DNA from 2 places in the Mesorhizobium sp. WSM4810 genome. Region 2 is predicted to be linked to the other one. Evidence: predicted binding sites of a transcription regulator. Region 2 holds the regulator's gene; the other holds the start of a gene.
What was found. Region 2 encodes PhoB, which activates phosphate uptake and scavenging genes when phosphate is short. Its sites were predicted from a motif close to TGTCATNNANCTGTCAT; they were not measured.
Positions count from the first base shown of each region.

Region 1: phnF (phosphonate metabolism transcriptional regulator PhnF) is a predicted target of PhoB. The motif match lies at 1,463-1,479, and genes of this name have one in related genera.

Region 1 is NZ_JBVVQV010000008.1:178,515-181,923, forward strand. It holds gene AC0L3O_RS14830 (zinc-binding alcohol dehydrogenase family protein) at 1-680, shown strand, start outside; gene phnF (phosphonate metabolism transcriptional regulator PhnF) at 689-1,438, opposite strand; gene phnG (phosphonate C-P lyase system protein PhnG) at 1,561-2,025, shown strand; gene phnH (phosphonate C-P lyase system protein PhnH) at 2,025-2,636, shown strand; gene AC0L3O_RS14850 (carbon-phosphorus lyase complex subunit) at 2,638-3,409, shown strand, end outside.
Region 2 is NZ_JBVVQV010000005.1:357,561-360,969, reverse strand. It holds gene AC0L3O_RS10885 (ROK family protein) at 112-1,359, shown strand; gene phoB (phosphate regulon transcriptional regulator PhoB) at 1,629-2,318, opposite strand; gene phoU (phosphate signaling complex protein PhoU) at 2,335-3,042, opposite strand; gene pstB (phosphate ABC transporter ATP-binding protein PstB) at 3,078-3,409, opposite strand, start outside.

The sequences.
Region 1 (3,409 bases), on a different contig from region 2:
GCGACGGCGCCATGTGCGAACGGATCCTGGTGCCGGCGCAAAATCTTTATCCGGCCAACGGCCTGTCGCTGGCCGATGCCGCCGCCGTCGAATTCCTGGCGATCGGGGCGCATGCCGTGCGGCGCTCGCTGGCTGATCCCGGCGCGCGCACGCTGGTCATCGGTGCCGGGCCGATCGGCCTCGGCACGGCGCTGTTTGCCCGCATCGCCGGTCTCGACGTGACGCTGCTCGACATGAGCGCGGAAAGGCTTGGCTTCGCCGCAAGCGAACTCGGCTTCGCCACCCTCGACGCATCACGGCAGTCTGCGACCGATCTGGTTCGCGAGGCGACCAACGGCGAAGGTTTTGACGTGATTTTCGATGCCACCGGCAACACTCAGTCCGTCCAGTCAGCCTTCGCCCATGTCGCGCATGGCGGGACGCTGGTCCTGGTCAGCGTCGTCAAGGACGACATCGTCTTTTCCGATCCTGAATTCCACAAGCGCGAGATGACGCTGATCGGCAGCCGCAACGCTCTGCGCGTCGACTTCGACCATGTCGCCGCCTCGATCCGCGATGGTGCTGTGCCGCTGGCAAAGCTCGTCACCCATCGCACGACGCTTGGCGACACGCCGCGCGACCTCGCCCGCTGGGCGCATGAGAAATCCGGCCTGATCAAGGCCGTCATCCAGGTCGGATGAACCGGACTTTAAAGCGCCGATATCTTGAGCTCGACCCGCTCAGCCGGAAACCGGGTTTCGGCAAACTGGATCGGCTGGCCGTCCGGCGTGACGTTGACGGCGACCGTGACCAGCACGATGGCGCCGGGCTGCAGATTAAGATCGGCAAGGTCGGCGGCGTCCGCGTGGCGGGCCGACAACACCGTCGATTGTCTGAGATAGTCACCGATGCCGAAACGCCGGAATGAGGCGGTCACCGATCCGGTTTCGGCCATGGCGGCATCGATGCCGGCGAAGCGAGCCGCGTCGAACCAGCCGGTCGCACGCGAGACCGGTTGCCCATCGGCTTCGCCGCGTGTCTCGAGGCGTATGACAGTCGAACCCCTGGCAAGCCCCAGCCCTTCGGCGACGCGCCGGCTGGCCGGCTCGACCGCCGATTCGAGCAGCACGCTGCGGCGCTCCGACGCCTGCCCTTGCAAGCCCTCCGAAAAACGGGTGCGGGCGCCGATCGGATAGGACAGGCGCTTGCGCGACAGCACGAAGGTGCCGCGCCCCTGTTCGGCCCTGAGCACGCCATCCTGCACCAGTGCGGCGATGGCGCTGCGCACCGTATGGCGGTTGACGCCATAGCGCTGGGCCAGTGCAACTTCCGGTGGCAATGCAGCATTCTCGGCAAAGTCGCCGACGGCGATCGACTGCAGGATCTGGTCGGCGATCTGCCGCCACAGCGAGACGCCGCTGCGCCGCTCCAAGCTGCTGGCCATCTGCTGACCGATCATTTCTTTGCCCCGATCTTTTCGCGCTGTCATCCGTCCGTCATGGACACGCTTTAGAAAATAGATATAATTTGTATAATTGTCCATATCAATGGACGAATTTTCGATGCAAGGGAATGTCAACCATGCGAGGACAGGAAGCGCGCGATCAGCAGCTTGAGCGCAAGGCCGTCATGGCGACGTTGGCGCAATCGACCGGCGACGATATCGTCCGCCTCTGGAACGAAGCCGGCCTGCCTTCGGAAGCAGAACTCCTGCGCGGCCCTGAAACCGGCCTGGTCACCGTGCGTGGCCGCATCGGCGGCGGCGGCGCACCATTCAACGTCGGCGAGGCGACGGTCACCCGCGCGACTGTGCGGCTTGCCTCGGGAGAAGTCGGCCACTGCTATGCGCTCGGCCGTGACAAGCAGAAAGCAAAACTGGCGGCGATCGCCGACGCGCTCTGGCAGGATCCCACCCGCCGCAACGAGGTCGAGAGCAAACTCATTGCGCCGCTGCAGGCCGCACTGGCCAGCCGACGTGAGCGGCGGCGCGCCGAGACGGCGGCAACGAAGGTCGATTTCTTCACCATGGTACGCGGAGAAGACTGATGGACATCGCAACGCAAGCGATCGAGGGCGGCTTTGCCAATCCGGTGTTCGACGCCCAGACAGTGTTCCGCGCCGTGATGGACGCAATGGCGCGGCCGGGCACCCTGCAGCCTCTGCCGGTCTTTGCCCGCCCACCGGCGCCGCTGTCGGCCACCGCGGGCGCCATCGCGCTGGCGCTGTGCGACAACGACACGCCGCTCTGGCTCGACCTCGTTCTGCAGGCCCCAGCAGCGATGAAATCCTGGCTCGGCTTCCACACCGGCGCGCCACTGGCCCACACGCCAGCCGATGCGCATTTCGCGCTGATCGCCACGCCGGCCGAGATGATGGCGCTCGACGGCTTTTCACAAGGCACCCAGGACTATCCCGACCGCTCGACGACGCTGATCCTGCAGGTCAGCGATCTCGTCTCAGGCGCGCCGCTGCTGCTCGAAGGTCCTGGCATCGAAACAACCGCGACAATCGCGCCGGCGCAGATGCCGCGCCACTTCGTCGAACAATGGAAGCAGAACAATCAGCGTTTCCCCCGTGGTGTCGACCTTATCCTCGCCACCCCGGAAGGCGTTGCCTGCCTGCCGCGTACGACGCGCATCAAGACGATGGAGGCGTGATATGTATGTCGCGGTAAAAGGCGGTGAAGCGGCCATTGCCAACGCCCACGCCCTGCTCGCCGACCGCCGCCGCGGCGACCGTTCCGTGCCGGCGCTTCGCCTCGACCAGATCGTCGAGCAGCTGGCGCTCGGCGTCGACCGGGTGATGAGCGAAGGTTCGCTCTACGACCGTGAATTGGCGGCGCTGGCCATCGTTCAGGCGCGCGGCGACATGATCGAGGCGATCTTCCTGGTTCGCGCCTATCGCACCACGCTGCCGCGCTTCGGCTACACCAGGGCGATCGACACCGGGGCGATGCTGGTCGAGCGGCGCGTGTCGGCGACCTACAAGGATCTTCCCGGCGGCCAGCTGCTCGGCCCGACCTTCGACTACACGCACAGGTTGCTCGACCCCGAACTCGCCGCGGGCGGCGACGTCGCCGAGCCGCTGCAGCGTGCCAGCGACGCGGACGCCATGCCGCGCGTCTCCGCCATCCTCGCCCGCGAAGGCCTGATCGAGCCCGATGGCGACATGCCGCAGGACCATATCCCGGGCGACATCACCCGCGAGCCGCTGGAGTTCCCGATGGCGCGCGACATCCGCCTGCAGGCGCTGTCACGCGGCGACGAGGGTTTTTTGCTGGCGCTCGGCTACTCCACCCAGCGCGGCTATGCCCGCAACCATCCGTTCGTCGGTGAGGTTCGCATCGGCGAGGTCGAGCTGGAACTCGACGTGCCGGAGCTGCCATTCGCCGTACCGCTCGGTTCTGTGCGTGTCACCGAGTGCCAGATGG
Region 2 (3,409 bases):
TTCGAGGCTCGGAATAAATAATGACAGCCCCTTCTGCTTCTGCCAGTATTTGTCCGGCATACCGACGGCTTCCGATTCATGAGCGGCCGCGGCAATGAGGAGGAAAAAAAAATGTCGGTGGGAATCCGTCATGACGATCTGCGCCGGCGCAACCGGGCGATGGTGATTTCGGCCGTGCGCCGGGCAGGCCAGCCGTCGCGGACCGAGATCGCCGCGACCACCGGCCTCAGCCATTCGACCATATCGGCGATCTCTGCCGACCTGATCCAGGAAGGCATCCTGGCCGAGAGCAAGGCGAGCGAGACGGTTTCGTTGAAACGCGGCCGGCCGCAGGTCGGCCTCAGCCTCAATCCGCAAGCCGCTGCGGTGTTGGCCGTCGTGTTGTCGCTGAATTTCCTGTCGGTCGCCGTCATCAATTATGCCGGGCAAGTGGTCGCCGAGGAACAGCGCCGGCTGGACACGCTGACCATGTCGCGTGACGCGCTGATCGACGAATGTGTCGCCATCGTCCGGCGCCGGCTCGAAGATCCCGACCTCGATGTCCAAAGCGTCGCCCGCATCGCGCTGGCGATCCAGGGCATCACCGATTCCCACGCGCGCGCCATGTTGTGGTCGCCGATCACGCCGCAGACGAACATCGCCTTCGCCGACATTCTGGAACGCGAGTTCGGCATCCCTGCCATCATGGAGAACGACTGCAACATGATGGCCGTGGCGCTGCGCTGGCGCCACCCGGATCGCTACCGCGACGATTTCATCGCCATCCTGCTCTCGCACGGCATCGGTATGGGGCTGGTGCTGAAGGGCGAGCTGTTCACCGGCACCCACTCCTCAGGCGGCGAATTCGGCCACATGATCCATCGGCCGGGCGGCGCGCTTTGCCGCTGCGGGCGGCGCGGCTGCGTCGAGGCTTATGCCGGCAACTACGCCATCTGGCGCAACGCAAGGCTGTTGAGCGAGAACGCCGAGCCGGTCGCCGATGTCAGCGACGCCGACATGCGGGCCTTGGCGGCCCGGGCGCGCGAGATGGACGGACCGGAGCGCGAAGCCTACCGCAAGGCCGGCGAGGCGCTCGGCTTCGGGCTCGGCAGCCTGTTTGCGCTGATCGATCCGGCGCCGGTGGCCATGGTCGGCGCCAGCGCTGCCGCCTTCGACCTGATCGAGCCGGCCCTGCGCGAGGCCATCGCCCAGACCGCCGGCGGCCAGCATTCGGGTTCGATTTCCTTCGACACCGAGCCGAACGAGCTGCCGCTGATCCGCGAAGGTTGCGCCATGCGGGCGCTAAGCTTCGTCGACCAGGAGATTTTCGCGCCGAGCATCCAGGCACGAGCCGGCTCGGTCGGAAAGAACGTGGCTTGAAGGATTCCCGGGTCGCGACTTGGGGTGTGTTGAGATTCAGGTCAGGCCGAGTCGAGAATGGTGGGTTCCGAGAACCGGAGCGGAGCGTACTTTTGGGTACGTGAGCCCGCGCATGACCCCGAAATCGAGATCGATTTCGGAAAGGTCGTGCGCAAAATCAAAGTTCTACAGCGTCCTTTGCGTGCCCAACAGGGCGCGCGGCGCTGTAGGTAAGCGCAGGAAGCCGCCGTTCGCAGGCCGGCATCACCTGAATATCAGCACATCCCTAGCTAGTCTTCCCTGATCGCATAGCCGGCGCCGCGGATGGTGCGGATGACATCGGGCATGCGACCATTGTTGACCGCCTTGCGCAACCGGCCGACATGGACGTCCACCGTGCGCTCGTCGATGTAGATCGTCTCGCCCCAGACATTGTCGAGCAACTGACTGCGCGAGAAGACCCGGCCCGGGTGGCGCATCATGAATTCGAGCAGCCGGAATTCGGTCGGCCCGAGCCGGATCTCGCTCTTCTTGCGATAGACCCGGTGCGATTCACGATCGAGCATGATGTCGCCGACCTTGAGCACGCTGGACAGCACTTCCGGCTTGGCGCGGCGCAGCAGCGCCTTGACCCTGGCCATGAATTCCGGTGTCGAGAACGGCTTGACCAGATAGTCGTCGGCTCCGGTCGAAAGGCCGCGCACCCGGTCGCTCTCCTCGCCGCGCGCGGTCAGCATGATGATCGGCAGCCGCTCGGTTTCGGGGCGCACCCGAAGGCGCCGGCAAAGCTCGATGCCGGAAACCGCCGGCACCATCCAGTCGAGCACCAAAAGATCGGGCACGTTTTCCTGCAGCCGGATTTCGGCCTCGTCGCCGCGCGTCACCACCTCGACCTGATAGCCTTCGGATTCAAGATTGTAACGGAGGAGGACGCCCAGCGGCTCTTCATCCTCCACCACCATGATGCGCGGCGCGATCATCGGCCGGTCACTCCTGTCATGTCGCCGGCGCCGACATCGTCGTTTCGTCGAGCTTCGGGCGATCCGCCGGCAATTGCTGCCCGGTCACGACAAAGTAGGCGTTTTCGGCGATGTTGGTGACGTGATCGCCGATACGCTCGAGATTCTTGGCGCAGAACAGAAGGTGCGTGCAGGCGGTGATGTTGCGCGGATCCTCCATCATGTAGGTCAGGAGCTCGCGAAAAACCGCCGTGTATTTCACGTCGATCTTCTGGTCGTCGGCGCGCAGTTCCTTCAACGCGCCGGCATCGCGCGACACATAGTGCTCGACCACGCCGCGCAGCTGCACAAGAACGAGGTCCGCCATCGCGTCGATACCGTGCGACAGATTACGCGGCGTCGCGCTCTGCCCGACTGCGCTGACCCGCTTGGCTATGTTCTTGGCCAGATCGCCGATGCGCTCGAGATCGCCCGCCATGCGGATTGCGCCAACCACGGCGCGCAGATCCTGCGCCATCGGCTGCCGCTTGGCGATCAGCGTGATGGCGCTGTCATCGAGTTCGCGCTGCCGCGCATCCATGATGGCGTCGTCCGAGACGACGCGCTGCGCCATCGCATTGTCCGACGCAAGCAACGCGCGGATCGAGGCCGCGACCATTGCGGCGGCGAGCTCGTCCATGTCGCGGATCAGCCGGTCGATGTGCTCCAGTTCCTCGTCGAAAGATGCGACGGTGTGTTCACCCATGGTGCTGTCCTCGTGTTCGAAATTCGCCGGACCGCTCAGCCGAACCGGCCGGTGATGTAGTCCTGGGTGCGCTTGTCGTCGGGGTTGGTGAACATCTTGTCGGTCGCGCCCTCCTCGACCAGATAGCCGAGATGGAACATCGCCGTGCGTTGCGACACGCGCGCCGCCTGCTGCATCGAATGGGTGACGATGACGATCGTATAGTTCTGGCGCAGTTCGTCGATCAGTTCCTCGACGCGGGCGGTGGCGATCGGATCGAGCGCCGAACAGGGCTCGTCCATCAGGATCACTTCCGGCGACACCGCGATGGCGCGCGCGATGCACAGGCGCTGCTGCTGTCCGCCGGACAGTCCGGTACCCGACTCGA